Regions from separate parts of the Pseudarthrobacter sp. BRE9 genome, predicted to be linked through region 1. Evidence: predicted binding sites of a transcription regulator. Region 1 holds the regulator's gene; the other holds the start of a gene.
What was found. Region 1 encodes LexA, which represses DNA repair genes until DNA is damaged. Its sites were predicted from a motif close to TCGAACANNTGTTCGA; they were not measured.
Positions count from the first base shown of each region.

Region 1 (8,658 bases):
TGTGACGGGTGCTGTTCGCCCAGGGCGTTGTTGCCGTGACCAGGGTTCATCCAAACCCAACGCCGGCAGCCGCCTAGCGCGTGGGGACGAACAGTTGCTGGCCAGGCAGGACGGCGCCGGCGGAAAGGTTGTTGAGCTGGACGATATCCGCCACCACGTCCCGGGCATCGCGGTCCGGAGCGACCGCCCCTGCGATCGACCACAGCGACTGCCCCGCCTGCACCGTCACCATGACCGTAGGGGTCACGGCCAATTCGGCAGCGGAGTCGGAGGCCTTGGCCGGCGAGTTGAAGAGTCCGGACAGCAACATCAGAAGGACGGCGAGGAGTACAAACGGCACTCCGATGAGGACGATCCGCCCACGGCGGGTCAGCCGCAGGGGCGCAGTTGCTGGCTCCGGCTGCGCTGAACAGATTTGGTGCGATGAAGACATCCGGCGCTTTGAAGAATTCCGTCCCTGCAGGGAAACGGGTTGCGGGAGTGAAAAATTGTGAAGCGATATAGCTGACATGAACTGAGCCCTCCTGGACCTGCCGTGCTGCCCGGGTGTCCATCCAGGCAACGGCCGCATCCACTCACTTCGCCGCCGGGCTTCCGGCCACGTTTTCGAATAAGGCACGCGCTGGTTAGAACACATGTTCGAACTTTGCTTGTTAAGTTTTAGCACCTATCAACGAATAATGTCGAGACTCGCTAGAACAAATGTTTGAAAAAGCAATGTGGCTGGCCTAGCTTGGAAACCAAAGAACAACCACCACTGAAGTTGAACAGCAGGGTCTGACAATGACAGTGGCAGTCCTTCCGGTGGCGCTGCGGAACAGTGCCCGGAGGACCATCCGGCGGCAAGCGAAAGGCATTGGCGAATATGGCAGCAGCAGCCGCCGGGGGCAGGACCGCCCCGCAATCGAAGAGGACCGCCAAGGGTTTGACGCCGCGGCAGAAGAAGATCCTGGAAACCATCCAGCGCTCAGTCAATGAAAATGGGTACCCGCCGTCCATGCGCGAGATCGGCGACACCGTTGGCCTGGCGAGTCTGTCCAGCGTGACCCACCAGCTCTCCCAACTGGAAAAACTGGGTTACCTCCGGCGTGATCCCAAGCGGCCCCGCGCCATGGAAGTCCTGATGCCCCTCACCCTGGATGGCGGCGGCAAAGCAGCAGGCACGTCTCCTGCGCCGCAGGCCCCGGGCAGCGGTGCCACCGTCACGGAACTTCCCACCGCACTTGATACGGCCATGGTTCCGCTGGTTGGCCGGATTGCCGCCGGCGGTCCCATCCTCGCTGAGCAACTCGTCGAAGACGTCATGCCGCTCCCCCGCCAGCTCGTTGGCCAGGGCGAACTTTTCATGCTCAGGGTGGCAGGCGATTCGATGGTGGACGCGGCAATCTGCGACGGTGACTGGGTGGTGGTGCGCCGTCAGGCGGACGCGGCCAACGGGGACATCGTTGCCGCCCTTCTCGACGACGAAGCGACCGTCAAGACTTTCCGCCAGCGCGACGGCCACACCTGGCTGCTCCCCCAAAACACGCAGTACGAACCCATCTTGGGAGACCACGCCACCATTATGGGCAAAGTCGTCTCGGTCCTGCGTTCCCTTTAGGCGGGTCCCCCAGCCCGGACCCTTGAGCCTGCGGGTTCCCTCCTGAGCCAGTCCCGCGGCCCACGCCTCAGTTGTCCTGCGCCTGCCGGACTCTATCTGGTCGCGTCCGCGCCGAGCCTGGTCAATGCGGCCAGCGCCTTGCTGCGGTCCGTCGTGGCCCAGAACGGGGGCAGCGCTCCCCGCAGGAATCCGGCGTAGCGCTCTGTTGCCAGCCGCGAGTCCAGAACGGCCACCACGCCCTTGTCACCGGTGGACCGGATCAGCCGGCCCGCACCCTGGGCCAGCCGGATGGCGGCGTGCGTGGCCGAAACAGACATGAAGCCGTTCCCACCGGCCTGCGCCACGGCACGCGAACGCGCCGTCATCAGCGGGTCATCCGGCCTGGGGAACGGGATGCGGTCGATGACGACCAGGCGGCAGGAGCCTCCCGGTACGTCAACCCCCTGCCACAGTGACATCGTCCCGAAGAGGCAGGTGTCCGGTTCATCGGCGAACTGCTTGACCAGGGCTGTCATGGTTGACTCGCCCTGGCAGAGGACGGTTACATCGAGCTTGGGCCGGAGGGCGTCAGCAGCTTCCTCGGCAGCCCGGCGCGATGAAAACAGGCACAGGGCTCCGCCGCCCGAGGCTTTGATGAGGGCCTCCAGTTCCTCCAGCGCCTCCGGGGAAACGCCGCGGCCGGGCTTTGGCAGGTGGCCGGCCACGTACAGGATGCCCTGCTTCGGGTAGTCAAAGGGCGAGCCGACATCCACGCCCGTCCAGCTGGGCGCGCCATCGCCGATAAGGCCAAGTCCGCCGGCCGCGGGTTCAAACGCCGAGCCTATGGCCAGGGTCGCGGACGTAAGCACGACGGTGTGCCCGGCGAAGAGCCCTTCCCGCAGCCTGCCGGCCACCGACAGCGGTGCAATGTTGATCAGCACCGGCGCGTTGTCATCGGGCTGCGAGTATCCCTGGCCCGGGTCGAACGTTCCCGCCCGGGAAAACCACACGACTTCCCGGTTTTCACGGGCAGCGATCAGCCGCTCACACAGTTCCAGGATGAGCATGAGGCGGGACCGCGCCAGCTGCCGGCCGCCGTCGGCCGTGGTGTTGCTGTCCCCCTTGGAATCGGACAACGCGGCCCGGCACGCCTCCCGCAGCTGGTCGATGCAGTCCAGCTGTTCATCGTTGAGGCCGTTGGGGAGCAGGCCGTTCGACGCCCCCGTGAGGGCAAGCTCAAGGTTGTCGGCTGCGGCGTTCAGGGCATCGACGGTGATGGCCGTATGTTTGCGGGCACCGGAAGCGGCAGCGTGGACCATGGCCACCGATAGCTGCCCGGACACGGCGCCGGTAACCCGGTCCTGGAGTTCGTGCGCTTCGTCCACCACCACGACGTCGTATTCGGGCAGGACCGCAAGCCCCTCGAAGGCACTGACGGCAAGCATCGCATGGTTGGTCACCACCACATCTGCCTCGGCTGCGTCCTGCCGCGCCAGCTCGCTGAAACACTCGGCGGCCATGGGGCATTTTTGGGCGCCCAGGCACTCCATGGAGGTGACGGAGACCTGGCGCCAGGCACGGTCTGTCACGCCGGGCAGGAGCTCGTCCCGGTCGCCGGTGGCCGTTTTCTCCGCCCACTCGCGGAGCCGCACCACTTCCTTGCCAAGCTGGGAAGAGGGTCCGCCCACGGACGCGGCGAAGTGCGGGACGCTGGTGTCCTCGCCCAGGGAAAAGAGCTGCCCCTCGGCAGGCTCCTCCGAGGGGAACCCGCCTTCGAGTTTGTGGCGGCAGACGTAGTTGGACCGCCCCTTCACCAGGGCAACCTTGACGGGCCGTTCCAGGGCGGGCGTGATGTTCTTCAGGAGCCGTGGCAGGTCCCTGCCAACAATCTGGGTTTGCAGTGCCAGCGTGGCTGTCGACACGAGGGCCGGTTTGTTGCTCTCCAGGGCATGGGCGATGAGCGGCACGAGGTAGGCCAGCGACTTGCCTGTGCCGGTGCCGGCCTGGACCAGCAGATGGTTGCCGGTTTCGATGGCGCGGGCCACCTGCCGGGCCATTTCGTGTTGTCCGGTGCGGCTTTGTCCGCCCATGCCGGCGACGGCGCGGTCGAGCAGTTCGATGACGAACTGCTCGCCGGCCGTCAGCGCGGATTCGCCGGCCGCGGGGTCACTCATTGACGACGAATGGTTCCAGTTCGGACGCCAGGCCCTCCCGGACCTTCACCTCAGCCCTGGTCCCTGCTTCAACGTGGTCCACGCTGAGGATTTCGGCGTCGGACTCGTGGAGCTTGCTGATGAGGTCTCCACGGTCATACGGGATGAGCAGGTCCATCTTGACCGAAGGCCGGGGAATCGATTCGCTGATGGCCTTCAGCAGTTCCGGAATGCCCTCGCCGGTGCGGGCGGACACTACCACGTGGCGTGGCTCGCGCTGCTTCAAACGCTCCACAACGAAGGGGTCGGCAGCATCGGCCTTGTTCAGGACGATGATCTCCGGTACCTTCCGGGCATCAACTTCGCTGAAGACCTTCCGCACGGCAGCGATCTGGCCTTCGGGATCCGGGTGCGAAACATCCACCACGTGCAGGATCAGGTCCGAGTCCGCCACCTCCTCGAGCGTGGAGCGGAAGGCCTCCACCAGCTGGGTGGGCAGCGATCGGACGAATCCGACGGTGTCAGCCAGGGTGTACCCCAGGCCGTCCGCAGTTTCCGCCCTGCGGACGGTGGGATCCAGGGTGGCGAACAGCGCATTCTCCACCAGGACTCCGGCGTCAGTAAGGCGGTTGAGCAGCGAGGACTTGCCGGCGTTGGTATACCCGGCAATCGCCACGGAGGGCACTTCATTACGACGGCGGTTGGCCCGCTTGGTCTCGCGTGCCGGCTTCATGGCGGCGATTTCACGCCGCAGCTTTGCCATGCGGGTACGGATCCGGCGCCGGTCCAGTTCGATCTTGGTCTCACCGGGGCCGCGGGAGCCCATGCCGGCGGCAGCGCCGCCCACCTGGCCACCGGCCTGGCGGGACATCGACTCGCCCCAGCCGCGCAAGCGCGGAAGCAGGTATTCCAGCTGCGCCAGTTCCACTTGGGCCTTGCCTTCGCGGCTCTTGGCATGCTGGGCGAAGATGTCGAGGATCAGGGCCGTGCGGTCGATGACCTTGACCTTGACGATGTCTTCAAGGCCACGACGCTGGGAAGGTGCCAGTTCGGCGTCCACCACCACGGTGTCCGCACCCGTGGACATGACGATGTCCCTGAGCTCGAGTGCCTTGCCTGAACCCAGGAAGGTTCCCGGGTCCGGCTTGTCACGGCGCTGCACCAGCCCGTCCAGGACCTCCGAACCGGCAGTCTCGGCAAGGGCCGCCAGCTCGCGCAGCGAGTTTTCGGCGTCGGCAAGCGTTCCCTCGGACCAAAGCCCGGCCAGGACCACGCGCTCCAGGCGCAGTTGCCGGTACTCGACTTCGGTAACGTCTTCGAGTTCGGTTGACAGGCCTGCCCGCCGGCGCAGCGCGCGCCGTTCCTCGAGGTCCTGCTGGTCGCCGTCGTACGTTGAGTGTTCTTCGTCAAGGCGGGAAATAGCCTGTGCCTTGCCGAGCACTGCTTTTCCATTGCCGCTGCCTTCACCGTCGGGCGTGCTGACATTCTTGGCCGGGACGTCCTTGGCGAGGATCCGGTCGATGACAGCCTGGATCTCCTGCGGACTCATGTCCTGGGCGGCTGGATCGGAACCGGTATTGGGCTGGCTGGTCATGGTCTCCTTTGAAGATTCGGCAATTCCAGAATAGTGCTGATTGGTGGGAAGTTGGAACGTATTCGCGCTGGGCTGACGGCCTGCGGTCATGCAATTCTCCTGGTTATTTCGCGGCCGGCTGCGATGCCGGGGCCGGGGATGCCGCGTCAGGACGGCGGCAGGGCTAAAAAGGCCGGAAAATAGCGGGAAGTGCAGCAGAAGGCTGACTTTCGAGTATCGTCCGGCGGCCGGAGCAGACAGTTGGTCTGGCCGGTGCACAAGCGGAAGGCTGAAAACCTGCATCGCTGCGGGACGGGCTGTCGCTGGAGGACAGGCTGCGGGACGGGCGTGGCCCGTGCCGGCTACTCGAAGATCAGGAACATGCCATCAAGCCTAGCAGAGCGGATTTTGCACGGTTTCCCATTACGCTGCAAGGGGAACTACTCTGGCCAGTTATGGAGTCCGCACACTATTTCAGCACGTCCCCCGCCGGCCCCTTTACCCGTAAGCCGCTCACGGTGGAGCTGGCCGGCGAAACGCGCAGGCTCCAGACGTCCACGGGCATCTTCAGCCCGGACGGGATCGACAAGGGCACCGCGGTGCTCCTGGCCGAAGTTCCGGCGCCGCACCCCCAGGGCAACCTGCTGGACATCGGATGCGGCTGGGGGCCCATCGCGCTCACCATGGCACTTTTGGCGCCCGGGTCAAAGGTCTATGCGGTGGACGTCAACGAACGCTGTGTCGCCCTGACCAACGAAAACGCGGCCTCCCTGGGGCTGGCCAACGTCGTCGCCAGCACGCCCCGGGAGGTTGACGCCAACCTCCGTTTCGATACGATCTGGTCCAACCCGCCCATCAGGATCGGCAAGGAGGAACTGCACGCCCTGCTCACGCTGTGGCTTCCGCGCCTGGCGGACGGCGGGACAGCATGGCTGGTGGTGCAGAAGAACCTGGGCTCGGATTCCCTTCAGCGCTGGCTGGCCGCCGAACTGGACAGCTCCTTCAGCGTCACCCGTGAGTCAACGTCAAAGTCCTTCCGGATCCTGAAGGTTACGAAAGCGTCCCGCTCGCCACAATGACGGCGGGGCCGCTGAGCTCCACGTGCTCGTGGCCCGCGGGGCCGGCGAAGAACTTCACCCCCACCACTCCGCCGGGAACGTGGACACGCCAGGCATCGGGCGCTTCGGCGCCGGCCCAGTGCCGGATGGCCACGGCGGCAGCGCAGGCACCCGTTCCACAGGACTGGGTCTCCCCCACACCCCGCTCGTGGACCCGCATGGTGACAGAGCCCACGCCATCATGGACCAGCGGCTCCGCGGGGACCACGAACTCCACGTTGGTCCCGTTCGCCGGTACCGGATCGACCTTGGGTGCAGTGAAGAGCCGCGTGCCTTCGAGCTCGCTCAGTTCCGCGAGGGCCACCACCGTGTGCGGGTTGCCCATGCTCACGGAGAGTGCCGGACGGGGAACTTCCAGCCCATCGGCCGTCACAAGGGAATCCATGGCCTTGGCGCTTGCTTCCCCGGGGAAGATGAACTCCCAAGGACCCATGTCCACGGCATAACCGTTCCCGGTCCGGACCACGGTCTTCACCCCGCCGCGGGTGCCGATGGTGAGCGATCCGCCGTCGGGCAGGTCGATCAGGCCCTCGGAGCGCAGGAAGTGGACGAAAACCCTTACTCCGTTGCCGCACATTTCAGACAGTGAGCCGTCGGCATTGCGGTAATCCATGAACCATTCGGCGTCCGGGGCTTCGGTGAGCAGCTCCCGGCCCTCAGGCAGGACGCGGGACGGGACAGCCCTGATCAGGCCGTCAGCGCCGATCCCCCGGTGCCGGTCGCAGAGCGCGGCGGCTTGGTCCGCGCCGATAGTGTAGACCCCCTCGGGATCGGCCACCAGGACGAAGTCGTTGCCGGTGCCGTGCCCCTTGGAAAAGCGGAGCCCGCTCAGTGCGTCCAAGGCGGGCCCGTTGGTTTCTGCGGGGGTTGCATTCATGGTCCCAAGCGTAGCTGCGGAAGCCGCCGGGGCTGAAACCGCGGTGACGGGCCCGGCTCCTACACGCACAGCTCCGCCGCTTTGGCCGCGAGCTGCGGGTCCTGCCAGTCCAGCCAGGTGATGCGGGGATCGGCGCGGAACCACGTCAGCTGCCGGCGGGCGAACTGCCGGGTGGCCAGGATGGTTTCCTCCGCGGCGTCCGCAACGGTTGAGGTGCCGTCGATGACCCGAAGGAACTGTGAATAGCCGAGTGCGCGGGAGGCGGTCTTGCCGCGCCGCAGGCCCCGGGCATCGAGCAGCCGGACCTCCTCCAGCAGGCCGGATGCCACCATCCGGTGCACCCGTAACGCCAGCCGCTCCCGCAGGACCTCCCGGTCCACGCCGAGGCCCACCTGGACCGCCGGCTGGTAGTACTCCCGGCGGGGCATGAAGGAACTGAAGGGCCGTCCGGTGAGTTCATGGACCTCCAGGGCGCGGATAATCCGCCGGGCGTCGGAGACCCTGTCGGCGGAGGCGGGATCCACGGTCCTCAGCCTGTCCAGGAGCGCCGGGGTACCGAGCTGTGCGTGGTCCGCCTCCAGCCGCGCACGAAGTTCTGGGTCCGTCCCCGGGAACTCAAGGATGTCCAGGGCGGCCCGTACGTACAGCCCGGAGCCGCCCGCCAAGATAACCCGCTTGCCGCGGGCATGGATGTCGTCGATGACTTCGCGGGCCTGATGCTGGAAGTCGGAGACACTGGCTTCCTGGGTCACGTCCAGGATGTCCAGGAGGTGGTGCGGCACTCCCCTGCGCTCGGCCATCGTGATTTTGGCCGTGCCGATGTCCATGCCGCGGTAGAACTGCATGGCGTCAGCGTTGATGACCTCGCCGTCCAGTTCGAGGGCAAGGTTGACGGCGAGGTCGGATTTGCCGGAGCCGGTGGGACCGACGACGGCGATGACGGGCGGGGCAGCCACCTTCAGCGGGTGCGCAGCGGCAGCGAGGGCATGCCGAGGGAGACAGCCTTGGGTCCGCCGCCGGAGTCCGGGGCAGGCGCGCCGCAGGAGTCGGCCTGGGATCTGTCCCACGCGTCCCCTGCTCGTGAGCGGCGCAGGCTGTAGTCCCCGGGCGCGGGATCGGCCACCAGGTGGAACGCTGCGGCCTCGGTGATGGTGACCGTGACGAGGTCTCCGGGCCGGGGCGCCGGGGCTCCGTCCGGGACCGAGAAGTGCACCAGCCGCTGGTCCTGGGAGCGGCCGGACAACCGGTGGGTTTCCTCCGACTTGCGTCCGGACTGCGCGGTGACCATGACTTCCAGCCTGCGGCCGAGCTGCTTGCGGTTTTCCTCGGCGGCGATCCGGTCCTGGAGGGCGGTGAGA
Region 1 is NZ_JAUZUY010000014.1:36,530-45,187, forward strand. Features, by position in the region: gene Q9R31_RS19595 (LysM peptidoglycan-binding domain-containing protein) at 74-433, opposite strand; gene lexA (transcriptional repressor LexA) at 866-1,600, shown strand; gene Q9R31_RS19605 (ATP-dependent DNA helicase) at 1,693-3,753, opposite strand; gene hflX (GTPase HflX) at 3,746-5,326, opposite strand; gene Q9R31_RS19615 (methyltransferase) at 5,761-6,384, shown strand; gene dapF (diaminopimelate epimerase) at 6,356-7,300, opposite strand; gene miaA (tRNA (adenosine(37)-N6)-dimethylallyltransferase MiaA) at 7,360-8,256, opposite strand; gene miaB (tRNA (N6-isopentenyl adenosine(37)-C2)-methylthiotransferase MiaB) at 8,259-8,658, opposite strand, start outside.

Region 2 (8,658 bases), on a different contig from region 1:
GAAGCCCATCAACCCGCTGCGCCTGTTGCTGATCTGCGTCATCCTTGCCGTTGCGGGCTGGTCAGCCACCGTCGTCACCAGCCGGTACAGTATGGCCACCCCTGTCCTGCCCGCCACGGCGCTTGCCACCATGGGCGTCATCGTGATCATCACGCTGATCCTGGGTATCCGGGTGCTGCGGTGGCGCAACAGCGTCAAACCGAACAGCACGGCCAGGAAGACGCAGCTGGACCCCCTTCTGGCCGCGCGGACGCTGGTCCTGGCACAGGCGTGCGCCTACGCGGGAACAGTGCTGCTGGGCTGGCATGCGGGCATCTTCCTGGACCAGCTGCGGATCTGGAGCCTCCGCAGCGACCAGGGCATCACCTGGCTGGCCCTGGCCATGGCCGGCGGCGGCCTGGTGATGATCGTGGTGGGGCTCCTGGTGGAGCGGTTCTGCAAAATTCCGCCGGAGGATGGCGACGCCAACAGCGTCGACGGGAAGAAGGGCCGCCCTGCCCGCGGGGAAGCCGCCGGGGAAGGCGAATATGCATACCGAGGCGATTGACCCGCCGGGTATCGCCTGGCAGCGGGTGTCACCAAAATACATCACAGTCCGGTTGGTGGAATGGGCGGTGGCCAACCTCATCACCGTACTGCTCCTGTCCGCTCCGCTGGTGTTTGTCCTCCTGGGTTGGTGGCGCTGGCCCCCGCTGTGGCTGGCCGTCACCGTTCCGTCCGCCACGCTGCTGGCAGCCCTGTGGCGGCTGGTGCTCATACCGCGGCAGGTCCGGGCCATCGGTTACGCCGAGCGTGACGATGACCTGCTGATCAGGGGCGGCATCTTCTTCCAGCGCACCATGGCCGTCCCCTACGGCCGTATGCAGTACGTGGACATTGCCGTCGGACCCGTGGAACGCGCGCTGGGCCTGTGCTCCGTCAAGCTCCACACCGCCGCGCCCGGCACGAACGCACGCATTCCCGGGCTGCCGGCAGCAGAAGGCGCGCGGCTGCGGGAACAGCTGGCCGCCCGCGGCGAAGCCAGGCTGGCAGGACTGTGACCACTGACGGCCAGCTGCCCGGGCCGCCGGTGGTGCCGCCTGCTGCAGAACGCCCGGACACCAACAGGGCGGCCGACGGCGAGTGGCTGCGGGTGCATCCTGCCTCACCTTTCGTCCGCGGCTGGGTTGCCCTGGCCGCCATCACCTATTTCTTTGGCCGGGACCTCTTCGAACGGACGCTGCAGGGCCAGCCGGTGTTCGAGGACGGGTTCGCCAGGCGTGCACCATGGCTCCTGGGCGGCGGGGCGGTGCTGCTGGCCGTGGCGGTGCTGGGGTTCGTCCTCACCTGGTACTTCACCAAGTACCAGGTGTCAGGCGGCTACGTCCGGGTCAACAGCGGGCTCGTCTTCCGCCAGCACCGGCAGGCCCGCCTGGACCGCGTGCAGGCCATCGACATTGTGCAGCCCCTGCTGGCCCGGATCTTCGGACTGGCCGAACTCAAATTCGAGGTGGCCGACGCCGGCGAATCAGCCGTGCGCCTGGCCTACCTGAAGATTGATGACGCCCGGCAGCTTCGTGCCACCATCCTGGCGCGGGCTTCCGGGGCAGTCGCCGGAGCCACTTACGATGTGAGCGGCGTTCCGGACGCGGGTGCCCTTTCCGCCGCCGCCGCCGCCGACGCCGCCGGGGTCGGGTACGGCGTCGGGTCCGGGGCGGGCACCGGCCCGGGAGTATCAGCAGGGCAGGACCGCGTTGCCCAGCCCGCACCCGAGGCGCCGGAAATCACGGTCCTGGCCGTGCCGCCGTCGCGCCTTCTCGGATCGCTGATCCTGAGCGAGCAAAGCGTGTTTATCGTGGTGGGCGGCATCGCTTCGGTGGTTCTGTCAACGCTGACGGACAACCGCGCTTTCTACTTCTACCTGGTGCCCGCGGCCCTGGGCCTTGCGGCCGGCTACTGGAATTTCTTCAACAAGGGGTTCAATTTCACCGCCGCGGTTTCGCCCGACGGGATCCGGCTGCGGTACGGGCTGCTGGATACCCAGGCGCAGACGCTTCCGCCCGGGAGGATCCAGGCGGTGAAGGTGGCCCAGCCTCCGCTGTGGCGTCCGTTCGGCTGGTACCGGATGCAGGTGAATGCCGCCGGTTACGGGGTTTCCGGCAACGCCGCCGAGGGCAGCACCAGGACCATCCTCCTGCCGGTGGGAAAGCTTTCCGACGTCATGGCGATGCTGTCGCTGGTCCTGCCGGACCCTGGGACCGACCAGCCGGAACTGGTGTTTGCCGCAGGGCTTAACGGCAGGGATTCCGACGGCGGATACGTCACTACGCCGCGCCGGGCCCGGCTGCTGGCACCCCTCACGTGGCGGCGAAACGGGTATACCGCAACGGACACGGCCCTGCTGATCCGCTCGGGGCGCTGGTGGCGGGAGCTTGTACTCGTTCCCCACCAGCGGACCCAGTCGCTGGCATTGCAGCAGGGTCCCCTGGCGCGCCGGTTCCGCGTGGCGGACCTGGTCCTGCACACGACGGCAGGACCGGTGTCCCCCCGGCTGATCCAGGCCGGTCTGGACGAGGCCAGGCAACTCTTTGATGAGCAGTCGGCACGTGCCCGGTTGGCCCGGAGGCGGCAAACCACCGAACAATGGTTGCGGCAGGTTGTTCCGTCAGCACGAGACCATTACCAACAGGAAGGCCAGCAGCATGGCTAAGCCCGGACGCCTCGGCGTCGGAATCATCGGTGCCGGCAAGGTGGGAGCCGTGCTTGGCGCTGCTTTGCGCGCGGCCGAGCATGCCGTCGTCGGGGTGTCAGCCGTGTCCGACGCGAGCCGGGAGCGGGCTGAGGCACTGCTGCCCGGCGTGCCCGTCCTGGAAGTGCAGGACATTGTTGAGCGGGCGGAACTGGTGTTGCTGGCAGTGCCGGATGACGCCCTGCCTGGCCTGGTGGAGGGGCTGGCGAAGCTTGGGGCATGGCAGCCAGGCCAACTCGTGGCACATACGTCCGGGCGGTTCGGCGTCGGCGTGCTGCATCCGGTCCGTGCCGCCGGTGCTATTCCGCTGGCGCTGCACCCCGCCATGACATTCACTGGCATGAGCCTGGACCTCACGCGGCTGCTGGACTGCACTTTCGGGGTGACGGCCGACGCCGCCATGCTGCCCATCGCCCAGGCGCTGGTAGTGGAGATGGGGGCGGAGCCCGTTGCGATCGCCGAAGCAGACCGGACGCTGTACCACGCAGCCCTGGCGCACGGTTCCAACCACCTGGTGACCCTGGTGGCGCAGGCGTCGCAGCTCCTGCGGGAGGTGGGCGTGGAGATGCCCGAACGGATGCTTGGTCCGCTGCTGCGCGCCACGCTGGAAAATGCGCTGGCCTCAGGGGAGTCGGCGCTGACTGGCCCGGTTGCCCGCGGGGACGTGGGGACAGTCAGTGCCCATGCTGAGGCTTTGCGGGAGTTCGACGGCGGCGGGCACGGCGACGTGCTCGAGGCCTACCTTGCGATGGCGCGGGCCACTGCCCTGCGGGCAGAAGGCCGGGGACTGCTGAAACCTGACCAGCTGAAGGGGCTGCGCGAGGCCCTCGATCCGAAGGAGGACTGAATGTCCATTCAACTCGTCACCACCGTTGCCGGACTGCACGCCGAAAGCGCCAGGCTCCTCGGCGCAAAGCGCGGGACATCGCAGGGCCTGGTGCCTACCATGGGTGCACTCCACGAAGGCCATGCCGTGCTGGCGCGCACCGCCGTCGAGCACAACGACGTGGTGGTGGCCAGCATCTTCGTCAACCCCCTGCAGTTCGGCGATGCCGTGGACCTGGACCGCTACCCGAGGACACTCGACGCCGACCTTGCGCTGCTGGAGGAGCAGGGCGTTGACCTCGCATTCGCACCGTCCGTGGAGGAGGTCTACCCCGGCGGGGAGCCGTTGGTGCGTGTTACCTCCGGCCGCCTCGGGGAAAAGTGGGAGGGCGCTTCCCGGCCCGGACACTTTGACGGTGCCCTGACCGTTGTGGCAAAGCTGCTGCATTACGGAACGCCTTCAGCGGGTCTTCCTGCCGGTTCCGCCGATGACGCTTCCGAAGCTGGCGGCCTGCCCGCGTACCGGGCCTACTTCGGGCAGAAAGACGCCCAGCAGTTGGCCCTGGTCCGGCGGATGGTTGCTGACCTGAACTTTCCGGTCGAGATCGTCGCTGTGCCCACCGTCAGGGCAGAGGACGGGCTGGCGCTATCCAGCAGGAACCGCTTCCTGTCCGACGCCGAGCGGGACGCCGCGCTGGTTCTTTCCAGGGCGCTGCGGCTGCTGGAGGAGCGGGCAAACGCCCATGAGCCGCTGGACCTGGATTCCGCGCTGGCGCTCGTTGATTCCCAGCCGCTGGTGGATCTGGACTACTTCGAAGTGGTGGACCCGGGAACCCTTGAACCGCTGGCCGAGAACTGCCGGGAGACTCCCTTCCGTGGTGAAGGCTTGGCGCTCATCGCCGCCAAGGTTGGCCCGGTGCGGCTGATCGACAATATGCCGCTCAGTTCCTGAATCTTCACTACTCCCGGGTTTCCGTTTCGTAGAGTAGGTAACGAGCACGCTGAGTTAGAGGTCCAGCACGTCCTCGCTGGCCATGAGCCACCGCGCAGCTGCTACTGCACGGCGCCAACGCACTCCGGGAACAGTACGAACGGCGTTCTAAAGAAGTCAGCCCACAGCGGATCCTCCGGTGATAGCTCATCGAGATCTATGAGTTGGTCGTCGTCTGGTTCCCAGTGGGGGAGGTCTTCGGGGCCGGCATCCAGGCAAGGGGTTGCAGCAGGCATCGGCATGCTGCCGGGTGGCCAGTGGGTTGGTTCGGGATCGCGGTGTTCCGGTTTGTAGTGTCGGCCGGCGGGTGAGGTCCAGTCCGGTGACTCGTTTTCCGTTGCCTTATCGGGGATCCATGGGCGGGCGTGCTTGAGCCGGTGGTGTTTGGGGCAGAGCTGTCCCAGGTTGTTGGCGCCGGTGGTGCCGCCGTGGTCCCAGGCGGTGAGGTGGTCGGTGTCGTTGTCCGGGGTGTGGTTGTTGCAGCCGGGGAAGGTGCATTTGCCGTCCCGCATCCGGATCCATTGCTTGATGGTTTCGGGCAGCCGGTAGCGGGTGCGGCCGATCTCCAGCGGGGCGCCGTCGCGGGGGTCGACCAGGACCCGGTAGAACGACTCCGCCCCGTCCGCGACGAGTTTGCGGGCCATCGATGCCGGGATCGGGCCCAAACCGTCCAGCACCGCGGGTTCGTCCGTCTGGCCGAGGACGGAGAATACCGGCACCATGACCAGCACATCGGCCCGCGGGGTGGGGACTCTGCCTGCCTCGGTGGGTCCCGGGCTGTCGGTGTCGCTGGCGTTGCCTGCGCCGAGGAGGAGTGATGCTGCGATGTCGGGGCGGAGTTGGGTGAGGGTGCGGGGCTCATCGGGGCCTTGAAGGCCGCGGGCGGTGGCGGTGGTGCGGTTCCAGATGGCGCAGGCGGTGTCGCCGGGGAGGTGGAGGGAGATCCAGGCCATGCCGTCGCGGTCCGGGGTGTATTCCATCCGCCGGTCCGCGACGCCTTTGGCGTGGCGCTTTTCCAGGGTTTCGGGGTGGTGGCGTTCCCGCCAGCCGCGGACCTTGGCCCGGAACCGGGAGGGCACGAGTTCACCGGGGGCGGCACCGCGGGCCGGGTTGGGCGCGTCAGGGTCGAAGAAGTGCTCCACCAGCCCGGCGGCACCGTCCGGGGACAGGCCTTCGGTTTCGTCGGCAACAATCCTGGCGTGGGGCCAGGACACGGCACCGGCGGACAAGGCTGCCAGGACGGGCGGCAACAAACACACCCGCCTGGACTGCTCCACGAACGCCCCGGCAGCGCCGGAGCTGATGGTCAGGACCCCGGCGATCTCCTCCAGCGCTGACATCTCCGCGAAGGTGCGCTCGTGCACCGGCGCGTCCGGGGCAAGCATCGCGTGCTGGATCTCAACGGCCTCGGCAACATCACGGGCCTTGACCGCGGCGAGCTGCGCCTCCAGCCGCTTCACCACCTCCAACCGTTCCAGCCGGAGCTCATACCGCCGCTGCAACACATCAACATCAGCACCAACACCAAGCCCAACGCCGGCCCCGGCAGCCAGGAAAATGTCCTCGCGGTCAAGCGCATCAAGGGCAGCTACAGAGGCATGAACGCCCTCCATAGCCACCCCACCACCGCTGCTGATTCCCATACGAACATCATCCAACGGGGGTCTGACAATCAAACCGGCAGCCTAAACCTGCCGACTAAACCCGCCCTGCCCCGCCTCGCGCTCAGCCCAGTGCCGCCCAGGCGCCTTTGGTGCCCGGCCCCGTGCCGCCGTCGTACGTAATAAAGCAGGGGGACGAACAAATAGTCAGCTTGCTTATCACTTTCAGCTTTCCTAGGCTGGAAAGTGTCAGGCAATCAACTCTCGATGCGGACCACTGCGCGCGAAAAACACGCAACCGCAAGCATGAGGAGGAACAATGTCAGAGCACAGCATCGCAGGCAAGAAGGTAGCATTCCTGCTGACTGACGGAGTGGAGCAGGTGGAGCTCACCAGCCCCTGGCAGGCCGTGAAGGATGCCGGCGGCGAACCCACACTGGTGGCTCCCAAGAGTGGCAAGCTGCAGGGCTACAACGGCACGGAGAAGGGTGACACCTTCGACGTCGACCTTACGGTGGCTGAAGCGAATGCCTCGGACTTTGACGCCCTGGTGCTTCCCGGCGGCGTCGTCAATGCGGACCACCTTCGCGTGGACAAGGACGCCCAGGCCTTTACCCGCACCTTCTTTGAACAGCACAAGCCAGTGGCATCGATCTGCCACGGACCCTGGCTGCTGATCGAGGCCGGAGTCATCAGGGGCCGTAACGTCACGTCCTACTTCACCCTCGAAACCGACCTGAAGAACGCGGGAGCCAACTGGACGGACCAGGAAGTGGTGGTGGACCAGGGCCTGGTCACCAGCCGGAACCCGGATGACCTCCCGGCCTTCAACAACAAGCTGGTGGAAGAGATCTCTGAAGGGGAGCACGCGGGCCAGACCGCCTGACCCCTAATGTTCCCTCAGGGGTAAAAAACCCGTAGGGAGGAATTACTCCAGCGGGTAGAGTGTTGGAATCTGCAGCGGCGCAGCCCGCGCATCACTTCCAAAAACCCCTGAGGGAACACCCATGTCTACCGAAGCCTCTCCGAACGCCAGCGGCAAGTCCGTTCAGGGCGAAGCAACGCGGGCGGAAACCCGCGAAGGAACCCAGCCCGCTGCCCCGGAGAAGATGTCCCGGGAATCCGTCACGATCATCAGCACGCTGCTGGTGGCGACGTTCGTGGTGATCCTCAACGAGACCATCATGAACGTCGCCCTGCAGCGGCTCATGGTGGACCTTCGCGTCGATGCTCCCACCGTGCAGTGGCTGTCCACCGGGTTCATGCTCACTATGGCCGTGGTCATCCCGACCACCGGCTTCATCCTGCAAAGCCTGTCCACGCGCGCCGTCTTCATGCTTGCCATGGGACTGTTCGCCGGCGGAACAGCGCTTGCCGCGGTGGCGCCAGGGTTCGAGGTCCTGCTCCTGGCACGCATTGTCCAGGCCGGCGGCACCGCCATCATGCTCCCGCTGCTGATGACCACCATCCTTACCCTGGTTCCGCTGGCCAAGCGCGGCGCCGTCATGGGCAACGTCAGCATCGCCATTTCGGTGGCACCGGCCATGGGCCCCACGGTCTCCGGCCTGATCCTGGAGCATTTCACCTGGCGCTTCATGTTCGTCTTCGTGCTGCCGGTGGCCCTTGCGGCGCTGGCCATCGGCGCGAAATACCTCACCAATGTGGGCGAGCCCGAAAAGGCAAGGCTGGATGCACTGTCCGTCGTCCTCACCGTCCCCGCCTTTGGCGGCCTGGTCTATGGGCTCAGCCAGATCGGCGGCGGCCATGGGGGCCAGGCCGGTCCGAGTGCCGGCGCCATCGCAGCCCTGGTCATCGGCGTCGCTGCCCTCACGGTCTTCGTCCTGCGCCAGGTCCGGCTCCAGAAGGCAGCCGCGCCGTTGCTGGACCTGCGCGCCTTCAAGCTCCGGATGTTCACCGTTTCGGTCCTGCTGATGGTGGTGGCCATGATGGCCCTGTTCGGCGGCGTCATCCTGCTGCCGCTCTACCTCCAGGAAGTCCGGGGCCTGGGCTCGCTCGAAACCGGTCTTGCGCTGCTTCCCGGCGGCCTGGCCATGGGCCTGCTCGGCCCGGTCATCGGCCGCGCGTTCGACAAGGTGGGCCCGCTGCCGCTCACCATTACCGGATCCATCCTGATGGTGGTGACCCTCTGGCAGTTTTCCATGCTCGACGCCGGCACCCCGGTTTGGTGGATCGTCACCCTGCACGTGGGGCTGAGTTTCGGCCTCGCGCTGCTGTTTACGCCCGCCTTCACCACAGGGCTGAACCCGCTGCCGCCGCACCTCTACTCCCACGGGTCCGCGATCATGAGCACCACCCAGCAGGTGGCCGGTGCCGCCGGAACGGCACTCCTGGTGTCCATCTTCGCCGTGGTGAGCGCGACGTCGGGACTCGTCGCCGGGATGAGCGCCGCCTTCCTGACGGCAACAGTCATAGCCCTTGCCGCCGTCGTACTTTCCGCGATGATGCGCAAGACCGAAGGTGCCGGCGCGGGTCACGGCGGCCACTAGCCCAAC
Region 2 is NZ_JAUZUY010000003.1:122,024-130,681, reverse strand. Features, by position in the region: gene Q9R31_RS08700 (DUF3180 domain-containing protein) at 1-547, shown strand, start outside; gene folK (2-amino-4-hydroxy-6-hydroxymethyldihydropteridine diphosphokinase) at 1-2, shown strand, start outside; gene Q9R31_RS08695 (PH domain-containing protein) at 528-1,040, shown strand; gene Q9R31_RS08690 (PH domain-containing protein) at 1,037-2,689, shown strand; gene Q9R31_RS08685 (DUF2520 domain-containing protein) at 2,682-3,575, shown strand; gene Q9R31_RS08680 (pantoate--beta-alanine ligase) at 3,576-4,505, shown strand; gene Q9R31_RS08675 (DUF222 domain-containing protein) at 4,607-6,187, opposite strand; gene Q9R31_RS08670 (type 1 glutamine amidotransferase domain-containing protein) at 6,465-7,031, shown strand; gene Q9R31_RS08665 (DHA2 family efflux MFS transporter permease subunit) at 7,153-8,652, shown strand.
Region 2: the regulator LexA is predicted to act here: its motif matches at 6,341-6,356, upstream of Q9R31_RS08675 (DUF222 domain-containing protein).